4 regions of the Weizmannia sp. WK01 genome follow, and region 3 is predicted to be linked to each of the others. Evidence: riboswitches for the same ligand, from Rfam matches in the RefSeq annotation. Region 3 holds a riboswitch; each other region holds the start of a gene.

Region 1 (3,908 bases), 540 kb from region 3:
AGGCCTATACGATTCTCGGCATTCAGGATCCCGGGCGGAAGCAAAAGCTAGCAGAACTGACCGGGAACCGACATGTCGGAACATGCGGCCATCTGCTCATTTTCTGTGCCGATCTCCATAAACATGAACTTGCGGCACAAATGGAAGGCGTAGAGGCGCAAGATACACTTGAGACAACGGAAAAATTTATGGTCGCGCTTATCGACACGGCACTGGCCGCGCAAAATGCCGCGCTCGCTGCGGAATCGATGGGGCTTGGCATTTGTTATGTCGGAGGCTTGCGCAACCGGCTGCCGGAAGTGGCCGAACTTTTGAAAATTCCGCAATATGTCCTTCCGCTATTTGCGATGACAATTGGCTATCCGGCCGATCCGTCTGCGAAAAAACCACGCATGGAGGCTGAGCACGTTTATTTCGAAGATGAATACCCGGCTGATGAACGTCTTTTGCGCGATCTGAAGGAATACAATGAAACGGTTTCGCAATATTATACAAAACGCACAAACGGAAAAAGGAACGATACCTGGACAGGCCAAATGGCACAATTTTTTAAAGAACCGTCGCGCGTTTTTATGAAGGAATTTGTAGAACGACAAGGGTTTGATAAAAAGTAAGCTGAATAGGGGATCCGTCCGCGCATTTTCCTCTTCTTTCGGCCCATCGCGGAGCACAAGTTAAATAGAACGACATGTTCAAATATGGATATTCAGCGCTTCGGCAACCATCCCGGGACACATATTAAACAGAACGGCGAGATACTACGATGAGTGGTGTCCCGCCGTTTTTTGCATTTTGCTTTGGTGTGAAATGAGGGTGGATCTGTCATCCGGCGATTCCATTTTTTTGTATATCAATATTCCTTTTTTTCTGCTAAAATAGAATAAATGCTTTAGCACTGAAAAGCGTTTATCTAAAACAGAAAAGTGAGATTGATAGAAATGGAGAAAAACAAACATCATTTGCAAAAAGGCTTATCACCAAGGCATGTCCAGTTCATCGCATTGGCCGGGATGATCGGAACCGGCATTTTTAAAGGCAGCTCCGATACCGTCAGCCTTGCCGGCCCGAGTGTTGCCGTTTCTTACCTGATCGGCGGCGCACTTTTATTCATTGTCATGTCAGCACTTGGGGAAATGGCGCTCGTCCACCCCGGCTTAAACGTCCAAAATCTGATCCACAAAGCATTCGGCAGCCGGGTTTCTTTCATTATTGGCTGGCTGTACTGGATCAACTGGGTCATTGTTACAGTTGTGGAACTGCTTGCAGCCGGGAGCTTCCTGCAATTCTGGGTTCCCCAAGCGCCATTGTGGCTACTCAGTTTGCTCTGTGCTGCTTTCGTGGTCGGCATCAATTTAATTGAAGTGAAGTACTACGGCGAATTTGAATTTTGGATTGCCGGCATTAAAATTATCACGTTGATCGTTTTTATCCTGCTTGGTGCTCTGATTTTATTCGGTTTATTCCCCGGGACATCTTCCACGGTGTCTAACTATACCGCGCACGGCGGTTTTTTCCCGAACGGGCTTCACGGTACGTTCAGCGCTTTTCTGATCGTTATGTTTTCATACGGCGGCGCGGAACTAATCGGCGTTACCGTTTCGGAAACGAAAGACAGCGAAAAAGTGCTGCCGCGTGTCATTAAACAGACCGTTGTCCGTGTCATGCTTTTTTATATTTTGCCAATCCTGATCATTTGCGGCATTATCCCATGGAACCAGGTTTCTTCCGTGGAAAGCCCGTTTGTGCAGGTATTCAGCCGCACCGGGATCCCTGCTGCCGCCCATGTGATGAATTTTGTGCTCTTAACGGCCGTTCTTTCTGCCGCCAATTCCGGTATTTATGCCACTTCGCGCACACTGTTTAACATGGCGCAGTCCGGAGAAGCGCCGCGCGCCTTTTTAAAAATTTCCCGGAAAGGCGTCCCGCTCACCAGTATTTTGCTGACCTCGCTGTTTATTTTAGCCGGCGTGATTCTGGCCTATCTTACGCCGGATGAGGTCATCAGCTATTTGATGACCATCCCGGGATTTACCGTCGTCCTTGTCTGGATCGCCATCTGTGCAGCCGAACTGCGGCTCCGGAAGTCGTATGCAAAATTGCCTTCCTTCCGTGTAAAAGGGTATCCTTTCATGGTCTGGATTGCGCTGCTTGCACTCTCGGGCATTTTCCTGTCCTTTTTGCTGGGCGGCGGCAATCCGATTGGAACAAGCGTCTGCCTCGCTATTTTAATCGTGCTGGTCGTCCTGTCACTGAGAATCAAAGGAAAGGAATAGGCTCCAGCAGGCTGTGTTGATAAAACCGGTTCACTTGGGCGGGGAGAAGGCAGAAATCCAACTGCGCGATAAGCGGGCACCAACGAGCGGTGTTGATAAAACCGGTTCACTCGGAGGGGGGGCAGGCACGGGTGTGCAGCGCGTATCAAACTGCCAGAATGGGCGGCACGCTAACCCGTTTGGACTCTTTTTCGTTTTGTGAAGCGAATGAAAGCGGCCATGATGCCCCGCCTGGTCCTGATGACCTGCTTTTTAAAACCCATCCAGCGTAAAGAAAAAAACTCCCGACAGAGCGTGATCTGATGGGGAGTTTTTTCTTTATCCCCTCATTCGTATAAATCCGATAAAAAAACTTGCAATAATTATATTGACTTCCATTTATTTTCTGATAAAATTTTAAACAACAACAAATTACTTATCAAGAGCGACGGAGGGATCTGGCCCTATGAAGTCCGGCAACCTGCAGCGAGCAGCAAGGTGCCAATTCCAGCAAAATGGGTACCATTTTGAAAGATAAGCGCTTATCCTTTACTCGCTGTCTTTCCGTAAAAATGGCGGAAAGATTTTTTATTTCTGCAAGGCCGGCCGTTTGAACCAGGATAGGCCCTGATGCGTATAATTCCTCTACATCAGGATGAATCAAATTTATGGATGAAGAAAGCGGGGAACATGAACATGCAAAAATTAATTGTCTTAGCACTTGTCGGCCTTGCCGCACAATTGGTGGATGGATCTCTCGGAATGGGTTACGGGGTGACTTCAACCTCACTTTTGCTGGCTTTCGGGATTGCGCCGGCTGTCGCATCCGCTTCTGTGCATTTGGCGGAAGTTTTTACAACGGCGGCTTCCGGGGTTTCACATATGAAATTTGGGAATGTCGATAAAGGGATCATTTGGAAACTGGTTGTACCAGGAGCTGTCGGTGCCTTTCTCGGGGCAACCGTTCTTAGCCATCTTCCTGCGAGCACATTAAAACCGTACATTTCTATTTTTCTGATCGCCCTTGGCCTCTATATTCTTATCCGGTTTCTGATCAATGCGCGCGGGGCGTTGAAAGTCAAAAAGAAGACCGGTTCAAACGTATTTTTTATCCCGCTCGGCTTTGTCGCAGGATTTTTTGATGCAACGGGGGGCGGCGGCTGGGGTCCTATCGCCACACCGGCTTTGCTTTCCAGAAATGACATCGAACCGCGGAAAGTGATCGGCTCGGTGGATACCAGTGAATTTGCCGTATCCCTAGCATCAAGCATCGGTTTCCTTTTATCCCTCGGCGCTATGCAGATTAACTGGATTTGGACGATCGCCCTCATGCTTGGCGGCCTGATCGCCGCACCGATTGCAGCCTATCTGGTTAAAATCCTGCCGGCTCATTTGCTGGCTGTCATAGTCAGCGGCATGATTGTGTTCAGCAACGTGCAAACTTTATTAAAAATGGCGGGCGCCGGTAGCGGCTGGTACGGCGTTACCTATACAGCCATTGCGGCAATATGGGCCATCCTCATTTTCTATACAATCAGAAGACACAAACGGGCAGTTGCCAGCGCCAGCGTAAGCGTCACAGAATAAGGAATGTTTTCGGGCAAGGGATCCATTGCCCGGATTGTTTTTACCTAAACAAATTTTGGCAAAGAATGA
Region 2 (3,908 bases), 1.7 Mb from region 3:
AGCTCATGAAGCAGGGGATTGGAAGCAAGAACTGAAATTGCAGATCGCTTTAGATAAAAAATTAATTGCTGGGATTAATGCCGGAACAATTGTTTTTGGTAATAAAAAAATTGTTCCGCAGACAGAAAAAGCAATACAGCTCAATACCATTCTGCTTAAACAAAATATTCATCCGGTAATAGAGTCGTTCGAAACCCCGGGTATTAACTTTACATATCGTATTCTTTTTTACGTATTCCCGTTCTTAATGCCTCTTCTCATTGCAGTTTTAATTGGTGATATTTCAACAAGAGACAAACAAGGCGGTATTAATCATTTTGTAAATGTTTTGCCAGTGAAGCTCAAGAAAATATTGGATGCGAGAATCTTCACTTCATTTGTTTACAGCCTTGCCATCACGATTGTTATCCTGGTTGTTGCGCTCATTATTGGTAGCATCATAAGCCATTTGGGGAGTTGGAAGTACCCTGTGGCGATCAATTTAAACGGGACAGAAGTATTGTGGATTTCAATTGCCCGGTTTTTGGGCAGATCGCTTTTACTAATCCTATGTCTTCTATTATTTATTTCTGTTTTCACGCAGTTTTTAAATACCTTTATTCGAAATCAATTGCTTCTGATGCTCGTTTTGGTGGCTTGTTTTTGTTTTGAGGAAATGATGAGCGGATTTAAGACAAAGTTGTATGCTGTTATGCATATCATCCCTTTTACATTTGTGGATGTGCCGAATATAGTGAATGGAGAAAGTGCAGCAAAATTCAGGAATGAGTATATCAATACTACAGACGGAGTCATTACGCTTCTCCTTTCATCTTTGCTGTTTTATTTTCTCACCATATGGATTATCCATAAGAAAAACAAAATTTAAAAAAAGCTTGACGAATCCGAAAAAAAGGGATAAATTGAACGTAAGCAATTTTTAGGTTCGTTGTGTAATTTCTTTTGCGGCGTTGATGGCAAATTTCATATTGGTGTTTTCTTATCAAGAGAGGTTGAGGGAATGGCCCGATGAAGCCTCAGCAACCTTCAATGCTTTTACGCGTTGAAAAGGTGCTAAGTCCTGCAAGTTATGGGATCATAACTTGAAAGATAAGAAGATGGTTCATGCACGAAAGGAATGGCCTTCTTCTTATTGGAGAAGGCTTTTTGATTTTAAGTGAGGGAGTGTCCATCATGTATCATACAGAAACAAAACTTGCACAAATCGGAAACCGCAGTGACCGCGTGACAGGTGCGGTGAACCCGCCTGTTTATTTTTCTACCGCTTACCGCCACGAAGGCATTGGGCAGTCAACCGGTTTCGATTATTCCCGTACCGGCAACCCGACGCGCCAGTTGCTTGAAGAAGCGATTGCGGATCTGGAGGGCGGGGACCGCGGGTTTGCGTGCAGTTCCGGCATGGCTGCGATTTTCACTGTTTTATCTTTGTTCCAGGCCGGCGATGAGTGGATTGTGAGTGATGATTTATATGGCGGCACCTACCGCCTGCTGGAGCAGGGATATAAAAAATGGGGGCTTTGTTGTAAGTACGTGAATACGTGCAACCCGGAAAATATTGAACAAGAAATCACCCCGAAAACGAAAGCCATTTTCCTCGAAACGCCGACAAACCCCCTCATGCAGCAGACGGATATCGGCGCAGTGGCTGAAATTGCGAAAAGGCACGGAATCCTGCTGATTGTAGACAATACTTTTTACACCCCGCTTTTGCAGCAGCCGATTAAAGAAGGCGCTGATATTGTAGTCCATAGCGCGACGAAATATCTTGGCGGGCATAACGACGTGCTGGCCGGTCTGATCGTGGCAAAGGGTGCTGAACTTTGCGAGCAGCTTTTTCTGTACCATAACGGTGCCGGCGCCACCCTCAGTCCGTTTGATTCGTGGCTTCTGATGCGCGGCATGAAAACGCTGGCGCTTAGGATGGAAAAACACGAAAAAAATGCAAAAGCTGTGGCGGCATTTTTAAGCGCGCATCCGGATGTAAAAGATGTGCTGTATCCGGGCCGCGGCGGGATGCTTTCTTTCCGTGTAAAAGAAGAATCATGGGTCGACCCGTTTTTACGCGGCCTGTCTTTGATTACATTTGCCGAAAGCCTCGGTGGGACGGAAAGTTTTATCACTTACCCGGCTACACAGACGCATGCCGACATTCCGGAAGAAAAACGGATTGCTTCAGGCGTAGACAATTGCCTTTTGCGCTTTTCAGTCGGAATTGAAAATGAACGCGATTTGCTTGCAGATATTGAAAAAGCTTTTGCCAACATTCACGAAGGGGTGCAAACACGATGACAAATGAAGATTATTCTTTTCAAACGAGGCTTTTACATAACAGCCATAAAATAGACCCGGCGACCGGTGCTGTGAGTGTACCGATCCAGCATGCTTCGACATACCACCAGGCGGACATTGACCAGTTCGGTAAATACGATTACAGCCGCTCGCTCAATCCAACGAGGGAAGCGCTCGAGGATGTCATCGCCGAACTCGAAGGCGGTGTCAAAGGTTTCGCGTTTGCTTCCGGGATGGCGGCGATTTCAACCGCGTTTCTGCTTTTGTCGGCGGGCGACCATGTTGTCATCACCGAAGATGTGTATGGCGGCACGTTCCGGATGGTGACAGAAGTCCTGACCCGGCTTGGTATTGAACATACATTTGTAGATATGACCAACCTTGAAGAAGTGCGGCAGGCCGTCCGCCCGAACACGAAGGCTTTTTATGTGGAAACCCCTTCAAACCCGCTTTTAAAAGTGACGGATATCCGTGCGGTGAGTGAACTGGCAAAGGAAACCGGGGCGCTCACCTTTGTCGACAACACCTTTTTAACGCCTGCCCTGCAGCGCCCGCTTGAACTCGGGGCGGATATCGTGCTGCACAGCGCGACGAAATTTTTAGCAGGGCACAGCGATGTCGTTGCTGGGCTTGCGGTTGTAAAAGATGAAGCATTGGCAGCGCGCCTCGGATTTTTGCAAAATTCATTCGGGGCGGTGCTCGGCGTCCAGGATGCATGGCTCGTTTTGCGCGGGTTGAAAACGTTGCATGTGCGGCTGCTCCAATCGCAGCAGTCAGCGGTGAAAATCGCACATTTTCTTGATGCGCATCCGCTTGTGCGAAACGTGTATTATCCGGGGCTCGGGCACCATCCGCAGCATGCGCTGCAAAAGCTGGAGGCACAAGGGCCGGGCGCGGTATTGTCGTTTGAACTGGAAGATGAGGAAGCGCTCCGGACATTTGTCAGCCATGTAAAAATTCCGGTCTTTGCCGTCAGCCTCGGCGCTGTAGAATCGATTCTGTCCTATCCGGCAAAAATGTCCCACGCCGCAATGCCGCCTGAGGACCGAAGAAAACGCGGCATCTCCGACAGCTTGTTGCGCTTATCGGTTGGCCTCGAGAATCCGGATGATCTGATTGCCGATTTCGAGCAGGCTTTTTCGTACACGAAAGCGGGCACAACCGTGAAATAATGGACAAACGGCTGCAGGGAATCCGCCCTGATCGGCGGGATTCCCCGTTTCAAAATAGACGCCCGGGCTCATTTTGAAACGGGAATGGAGGCACGTCCCGTCCGTACGTATGACAAAAACTGCACCACAGAAGCCGCTGAAAAAGCCCGAAAGAAAACATAAAAACGGCGGGAAACCACTGTAAAAAGTGTCCCGCCGCTTTTTTCTGTTTTTTGTGTAAAGGAAAGGAACGCCTGCATTCACAATCCGGAAATCGGCCGGGTAACCGTCCTGCCTGGTTTCAACGTTTCTGTACGGCCGCCTATATGGATGTCCAGCGCATCTCCTTCCAGCAATGTCACTTTAAACGCATGGCGCGCCACTTCCACCTGAAACTTGCGGTTTTGGTAGGTGAGGCGAAATAAATAGCGGTCCCATTGTTCCGGAATGGTAGGATTTAGAAAAAAC
Region 3 (3,908 bases):
GCCGCCTGTCCAGCCGGTATTGACAAGAAATACCTGGACGTTGTGCCTGTCAACTTTCTCGCCGAGCATTTCCGCATAAACGGCGGGCTCAAGCGGCAAAAACGGCGCGCCGAAGCAAGTGGAGAACACGGCTTCCGGGCGCGTGACGCCGCGTTCGGTACCGGCCAGTTTAGAAGTGTAACCGCTTAAGAAATGGTACATGGCCTGCTCTTTTGTCAGCCTGCTGATCGGCGGCAGGACACCGGATGCATCGGCCGTCAGGAATATAATGGTTGACGGATGGCCGGCCATGCCGGAGCGGGCAATATTGCCGATGTTTTCAATCGGGTAAGCAGCCCTTGTATTTTCCGTCAGTGCATTGTTGTCATATTGCGGTTTGCGGGACACCGGATCTACGACCACATTTTCAAGTACGGTCCCAAAACGGATCGCCTGGTAAATTTGTGGTTCTTTTTCTTCCGTAAGCCCGATGCACTTTGCATAGCATCCGCCTTCAATATTGAAGACACCGCTGTCGGACCAGCCGTGCTCATCGTCCCCTATAAGTGCGCGCTCCGGATCGGCGGAAAGCGTCGTTTTCCCGGTCCCGGACAAGCCGAAAAACAGGGCCGTATCGCCGTTTTTCCCAGTATTGGCGGAGCAGTGCATGGGAAGGATGCCTTTTTGCGGCAGCAAGTAATTCATGATGGAAAAAATGCTTTTTTTCATTTCGCCTGCATATTCCGTCCCGCCGATCAAAATTATCCGGCGTTCAAGTGAAATCATGATGAACGCTTCGGAATGCGTGCCGTCAAGCGCCGGGTCTGCCTTAAACAGCGGCGCGGAAAGAATCGTAAATTGCGCATCGTGTTGATAGAGCTCCTCCGCATCCGGCCGGATAAACAATTGATGCGCGAATAAATTATGCCAGGCGAACTCATTCACGGTCTGGATCGGAAGGCGGCTTTTTGGATCGGCACCCGCAAAACCTTTAAACACAAAAATTTCGTCTTTCCCTTTTAAATGCCGGACCATTTTTTCATAAAGCCTGTTGAACACGCCGGGAGAAACCGGCTGGTTGATTTTGCCCCAGTCGACACGGTCTTTTGATTCGGAGTCGACGACAATAAATTTATCTTTCGGTGACCTTCCTGTATATTTTCCTGTTGCAGCAGAAATGGCCCCTTCCGTTGTCAGTACAGCTTCTTTCCGTTCGATAATTTTTTCCATTAATTGTGGCACGGAAAGCTGCATGCGTACGTTTTCCCCCGACAACAAAAACTTTAAATCGTCAGAAGCGCCAATCAGATCCATTTTCATAAACCGCCCCTTTGAATAACTTATTTCACTTTAAACGATATCAGTATAACATATTCATCCGTTTATTACATACTTTTTTCCGGGAAAAATGCAGAGGACAAAGGGGAGAAGGGCGAAAAAATCATTGACAGCGCCTGCTAAATTGCGTATGATTTTACTTTGAACGGATACTCTTATCCCGAGCTGGTGGAGGGACGGGCCCGATGAAACCCAGCAACCCGCCTCTGGAACAGGCAATGCGCTCGCAACGCAGCTGCCGCTTGACTTCCAGGCAAAGGTGCTAACCTGCAGCAAGGAATGTTTCCTTGAACGATAAGAGTGAAAGGCGCGATTGATTGAAGTCAAAACCTTTCCACTCATGATGAATGGGGAAGGTTTTTATTTTTGGCTTTGTACATGAAATGAATCGAGTTTAGGGTATGAGTACCGTTTCCAATATGTAACCATATAAGGAGGAAAAGCGGATGTTAAAAGGACGGCATTTGTTCACATCGGAATCGGTGACGGAAGGCCATCCGGACAAAATTTGCGACCAGATTTCCGATGCCATTTTGGATGCCATTTTAGAAAAAGACCCGAATGCCCGCGTTGCCTGTGAAACTTCCGTCACGACAGGGCTTGTGCTCGTCACGGGGGAAATTTCCACCAATACATATGTGGATATTCCGAAAGTGGTGCGCAAGACCATTAAAGAGATCGGCTATACGCGCGCGAAATACGGGTTTGATGCGGAAACATGCGCTGTGCTGACATCGATTGACGAACAGTCCGAAGATATTGCGCGCGGCGTTAACCAGGCTTTGGAAGCCCGCGAAGGCGGGATGAGCGACGAAGAGATTGAGGCAATCGGAGCCGGCGACCAGGGCCTGATGTTCGGGTTTGCCTGCAATGAGACAGAAGAGCTGATGCCGCTTCCCATTTCGCTTGCCCACAAGCTTGCCCGCCGTCTTGCTGAACTCCGCAAACAAGAAGTGATCCCGTATTTGCGCCCGGATGCGAAGACACAGGTGACAGTTGAATATGACGAGAACAACCAGCCTGCCCGCATTGATACGATTGTCATTTCAACGCAGCATGATCCTGACACAAGCGCCGGACAAATCCAGGAAGATATGAAAAAATACGTCATTGAACCGGTTGTGCCGGCACACTTGCTCGATGCGGATACAAAGTATTTGATTAATCCGACCGGCCGCTTTGTTATCGGCGGCCCTCAAGGGGATGCGGGGCTGACCGGCCGCAAAATCATTGTCGACACGTACGGCGGCTATGCACGTCACGGCGGCGGCGCATTTTCCGGGAAAGACCCGACGAAAGTGGACCGTTCCGCTGCTTATGCCGCCCGCTATGTTGCGAAAAATATTGTTGCGGCAGGCCTTGCGGAAAAATGCGAGGTACAGCTTGCGTATGCGATCGGGGTGGCGAAGCCCGTTTCTATTTCCATCGATACGTTTGGGACCGGAAAAGTGCCGGAAAAAGTGCTGATCGAGGCGGTCGAAGCTCATTTTGACCTGCGCCCGGCCGGCATTATCAAAATGCTCGACTTGCGCCGTCCGATTTACAGGCAGATCGCTGCGTACGGGCATTTCGGCCGCGATGATTTGGATGTGCCTTGGGAAAAAACGGACAAAGCCGGGGCGTTGAACGAATTCGCCCGCAATCATATCGGAAAATAATAGGAAAAAGAGCGCGCCTGGTATACAGGCCGCTCTTTTTCATAAAACGGCGGGAATAAGGAATCCTGTTTGCCTCATTTTTAACAAAAACCCTGCAAACTGGCGGAAAACATGCTAAACTATATTACATGTGCAGAATTTGGCCGTCAAATTTTGGCGGAAATACATTTGTTTTTTAAAGAAATAAATTTACAATAGAGTATATCGAAATGAAGTAGGTGACTTTTTACATGTGCGGATTTATTGGCTGCGTCCATGACCATCCCGTTACATTATCAGACGAAGACAGGCAACAGTTTAAACAGATGAATCATATGATTGAGCACCGCGGCCCGGATGATGAAGGCTTTTATGAAGACGAGCATATCCAGTTCGGTTTCAGGCGCCTGAGCATTATCGATATCGAGGCGGGGCACCAGCCTTTAACATACGAAAACGAACGGTACTGGATTATTTTTAATGGCGAAATTTATAACTATGTGGAATTGCGTGAAGAACTGCTAAAAGAAGGGATGACATTCGAAACGAATTCGGATACGGAAGTCATTCTTGCCATGTACAGCCGTTACGGCGAAAAAGCGATCGGACGTCTGCGCGGGATGTTCGGGTTTGCGATCTGGGATAAGCAGGAACAAACGCTGTGCGGCGCGCGTGACCCGTTCGGCATTAAACCGTTCTTCTATTATGAAGACGGCGATAAAATGTATTTCGGTTCTGAAAAGAAAAGCATTTTGCTTGCCATGGAAAAACCAGAACTGAATTATGATGCTGTCCAATATTATTTAACCTACCAATTTGTGCCCGAACCTTTCACCATGACAAAAGACATCCGGAAACTTGAACCGGGCCATTATTTTGTGAAAAAAATTGGCAAACCGATGGAAATCAAACGATATTGGAAAGCATCCTTCCACCCGGTTCATAAAAGCGAGG
Region 4 (3,908 bases), 410 kb from region 3:
TTTATCACTGATGGGGCCGGATGCGCAGCAGCATTTGGCACAAATGGTTCGGGCAGCGTGGGAAGCGCGCATCCCCAAGTGGGAGCAAAAAGACCGTATTGTTTTGTTCGACGAGGCGAAACTGCTGCTTTGCCGCTGTGCATGCAAATGGGCCGGTGTTCCGCTTCCGGAAGAAGAAGCCGAGAAACGGGCGCAGGAATTCATCGATATGGTATACGCATTCGGAGCAGTAGGGCCACGGCACTGGAAAGGAAGGACAGCAAGAAACAGCGCGGAAGACTGGATCCGGTCGGTCATTGAAGATGTACGGGCCGGCAAAATTGAAGCAAAAGACGGTTCTCCTTTAAAAGAGATGGCGTTTTACGAAGATGCGCAAGGCCGCAGGTTCAATGCGCAAATGGCTGCCGTTGAACTGATCAATGTCATCCGTCCGGTTACCGCCATTGCCACCTTCATTACTTTCGCGGCGCTTGCCCTGTTCGAACATCCGCGCGCAAGAGACTGGGTACAGAACGGGGACAAACAACACATCGATTGGTTTACACGCGAAGTCAGGCGTTTTTACCCGTTCGGCCCGTTTTTAGGGGCAAAAGTCCGGAAAAGTTTTACTTGGAACGGCTATCCATTTGACGAAGGCCTGCTCGTCCTGCTCGATATGTACGGAACAAACCGGGATCCTGCCATTTGGGGTGACCCGGACGTTTTCCGCCCTGAACGCTTCCGCGACTGGGACGGCAGCCTGTACAACTTTATTCCGCAGGGCGGGGCAGACCCGGCAAAAGGGCACCGCTGCCCGGGCGAAGGCATCACGCAGGAAATTATCGAAGCTTCCCTTGACTTTCTTGTGAATGCCATCGACTACGATGTGCCGGCCCAGGATTTAAGCGTGCCGCTCAATAAAATGCCGACTTTGCCAGAGAGCGGATTTATTCTCCAACATGTGAAAAAGAAAACGCCTGCCGGTTGATGGCGGGCGTTTTCTTTTTTTTTAATCATCGCTTCCCAAAATGCCGAGAATTTGCAAAATGTAAATAAACAGGTTGATAAAATCAAGGTACAGGCTTAAAGCCAGAAGCGGGACCATTTCCTCGGAAATGCCATGGTGCTTCATTTGGTTAAAGTCAAAAACCACATACAGGGAAAAAACAATCGCGCCAATGAAGGAATACGCGAGCATCCCGGTTGAGGTTAACGGGCTAAAAATGCTGAATATTCCGATGAAGATCAATGCCAGCAATGCGACAAGCAATGCGGTGCTTAAAAAGCCAAGATCCCTTTTGGTAACGGCCCCAATGACACCCATCACGGCAAAAATGCCGAACGTGGAACCAAAAGCGAGCAGCACGACTTCTGCACCAGCCTGGGATGCATAATAAGCCACAATCGGATATGTCGTAATGCCGGAAATAAAGGTGAAGGCATAAACGAACATATACCCGACGCTCTTTTTCCTCCTTAACCAGAAAGCGGCAATGACCATTACAATTTCCGCGACCATCAACGGCATCATGAGCGCAGGCGGAATAAATCTTCCCGTATATAAACCCGCGGTTGCAAACAGCAGTGAAACAGCAAAGACGCCAAGCACTTTCTGGAACACAGGCCTTGATTGTACAGCCTCCATAAAACCCCTCCTTGTTTTTCTTAGTACTATTATATTTTCACATCGCCCCTGATTTCAATCTTTCCGTCCCATTTTAAAAAATAATGCGAGTGCCCTTGACAAAAATGGGCGAAACATTTAAAGTGTATTTAAACCAAATAATATTTAAAATTCTTATCCAGAGAGGTGGAGGGACTGGCCCTTTGAAGCCTCGGCAGCGGTCTTTTTTTAAAGAACTGTGCCAATTCCAGAAAGCAATTGCTTGAAGATAAGAAGAGCGGACGGTTCTATTTTGCAATCCAAACCTCTTCTTATTGCCGAAGAGGTTTTTTTTTGATGGGCCTATGCAGTTAAAAGCAATTTCTTTCTGCGCACAGCAGCTGTTTAAAAAAATATGCAGAAAGAGGGAATCATGATGACAAAAACATTAACAAAAGCGCCGTACAGAGCAGACATTGTCGGAAGTTTTTTGCGCCCGGCCCGGCTGCACGATGCGCGGGAAAAATTTGCAGCGGGCACCATTTCGGCGGAAGACTTGCGTGCAATTGAAAATGAAGAAATCCGCCGGCTTGTCGACAAACAACTTGAAGCCGGCCTTGAAGCAGTAACGGACGGGGAATTCCGGCGAAGATTCTGGCATACGGATTTCATGGAGCATTTGAACGGGGTGGAAGGGTATGTACCGAACCATGGATACCGGTTTGTTGGCATTGAAACAGAAGCTTATGACGTCCGGGTAACCGGAAAAATCTCCTTTAACCCGGACCATCCGCACATAAAAGATTTTATTGCGCTGAAAGAAATCGCCGGGGACAGGGCGATTGCGAAAATGACCATTCCAAGCCCGAATCAGTTTTTCAATGCCGGGATCCGCAATGAAGACATTTACCCGGATCTTGAAGAATACACAAATGATATTATCCAAACTTACCGGGATGCGATCAAAGCTTTTTATGATGCCGGCTGCCGCTACTTACAGCTGGATGATGTCTATCTTGCCGGCCTGTGTGCACCGAAACTGCCGTTTACAGACAGTGACCTCAAGAGGGAAAGATTGATTGATCTCGCTTTACATGTAGCTAACAGCGTACTGGAAGGTAAGCCCGATGACCTGACCATCACAACCCATCTGTGCCGCGGCAACTACCAGTCGAAATGGGCTTTTGAAGGCCCATATGATAAAATTGCCCCGAAAATCTTTGCAAACGAAAAAGTAGACGGGTTTTTCCTTGAATACGACGATGAGCGTTCCGGCGGATTTGAACCGTTAAAATACATTCCGGAAGGCGGACCGAAAGTCGTGCTTGGCATTTTTACATCGAAAAAGGGCGAACTTGAAGATAAGGAACTGATCAAAAAACGAATTCAGGAAGCATCCAGGTATGTACCGCTCGAACAGCTTTGCATCAGCACTCAGTGCGGCTTCTCCTCCACCCACCACGGCAATCTTTTAACAGAAGAACAGCAGTGGGAAAAAGTAAAATATATTGTGGATACCGCAAAGAAAATTTGGGGATAAACCGGAAAAACCCGCTGGGCAGCCAGCGGGTTTTTTATCCGTCAGGACCGTGATTCAAGCACGAATCCCTTTTTCTTTTCATACAAGCTGTTTGTTCATAATTGAAGCGCACAGCCAGCTTTAATGCGAATGCTGGGCACGACCAACACTCCGTCGAACCCCGTGTGTGCGGGCTGCTTCTTCAGCCGGTGATTTAATGAAAAGCGTAATCGCAAAAGAGATCAGGCAGAGAATCGTGATCGCATGGAATGTCGGCATAAAGCCCCCGAGAAGAGAAGCAATGACCGATCCGGATAATGCGCCGATGCCGAACCCTTGGTAAATCACTGAATAATTGGCGCTTTGATTTTTCAGACCGAAGAAGTCTGAAATAATAGCCGGAAATACGGTGACATTTCCGCCGAAACCGAAAGCAATCGCTGCAACACAGATAAAGAACAAGGCGAAATTTAAGTGGGCATAGCTTAAAACGGAAACCGCAATGGCCGTTGCAAGCAGCGTCCCTGATACCACTTTCATTCTTCCAACATGGTCTGATAAACCGCCGAGAATGAGCCGTCCGATTGTGTTAAAAACGGCAATGAGTGCAACTGCATTGCTGGCCGTCGCAACATCCAGCCCGACAAGCCTCGTGCCAATGTCTTTTACAAGGCTGATCAGATACAAACCACTCATACATGCAGTGAAGAATACAATGAATAAAAGGTAAGCTTGTTTCGTTTTGAGCATTTCTTTGATGGTAAAATCTTTTCCGGCCGGTTGTTTGGATACAGTACCGGATGTGGT

What was found. Region 3 has a riboswitch for S-adenosylmethionine ahead of metK (methionine adenosyltransferase). Riboswitches for the same ligand answer to the same signal wherever they lie in the genome.
Region 1: it holds a riboswitch for S-adenosylmethionine, as region 3 does, so the genes downstream of both, OF158_RS14480 (sulfite exporter TauE/SafE family protein) here and metK (methionine adenosyltransferase) in region 3, are expected to answer to the same signal.
Region 2: it holds a riboswitch for S-adenosylmethionine, as region 3 does, so the genes downstream of both, OF158_RS03545 (methionine biosynthesis PLP-dependent protein) here and metK (methionine adenosyltransferase) in region 3, are expected to answer to the same signal.
Region 4: it holds a riboswitch for S-adenosylmethionine, as region 3 does, so the genes downstream of both, OF158_RS13935 (5-methyltetrahydropteroyltriglutamate--homocysteine S-methyltransferase) here and metK (methionine adenosyltransferase) in region 3, are expected to answer to the same signal.

Annotation. Positions count from the first base shown of each region.
Region 1 covers NZ_CP109616.1:3,023,104-3,027,011, forward strand. The annotation lists gene nfsA (oxygen-insensitive NADPH nitroreductase) at 1-614, shown strand, start outside; gene OF158_RS14475 (amino acid permease) at 939-2,273, shown strand; SAM riboswitch class I at 2,686-2,793, shown strand; gene OF158_RS14480 (sulfite exporter TauE/SafE family protein) at 2,943-3,839, shown strand.
Region 2 covers NZ_CP109616.1:768,889-772,796, forward strand. The annotation lists gene OF158_RS03540 (ABC-2 family transporter permease) at 1-868, shown strand, start outside; SAM riboswitch class I at 977-1,096, shown strand; gene OF158_RS03545 (methionine biosynthesis PLP-dependent protein) at 1,174-2,289, shown strand; gene metC (cystathionine beta-lyase) at 2,286-3,461, shown strand; gene OF158_RS03555 (glycoside hydrolase family 65 protein) at 3,701-3,908, opposite strand, start outside.
Region 3 covers NZ_CP109616.1:2,481,151-2,485,058, reverse strand. The annotation lists gene pckA (phosphoenolpyruvate carboxykinase (ATP)) at 1-1,299, opposite strand, end outside; SAM riboswitch class I at 1,470-1,618, shown strand; gene metK (methionine adenosyltransferase) at 1,764-2,975, shown strand; gene asnB (asparagine synthase (glutamine-hydrolyzing)) at 3,206-3,908, shown strand, end outside.
Region 4 covers NZ_CP109616.1:2,896,149-2,900,056, forward strand. The annotation lists gene OF158_RS13925 (CYP152 family fatty-acid peroxygenase CypC) at 1-967, shown strand, start outside; gene OF158_RS13930 (Bax inhibitor-1/YccA family protein) at 989-1,624, opposite strand; SAM riboswitch class I at 1,775-1,878, shown strand; gene OF158_RS13935 (5-methyltetrahydropteroyltriglutamate--homocysteine S-methyltransferase) at 2,019-3,122, shown strand; gene OF158_RS13940 (L-lactate MFS transporter) at 3,243-3,908, opposite strand, start outside.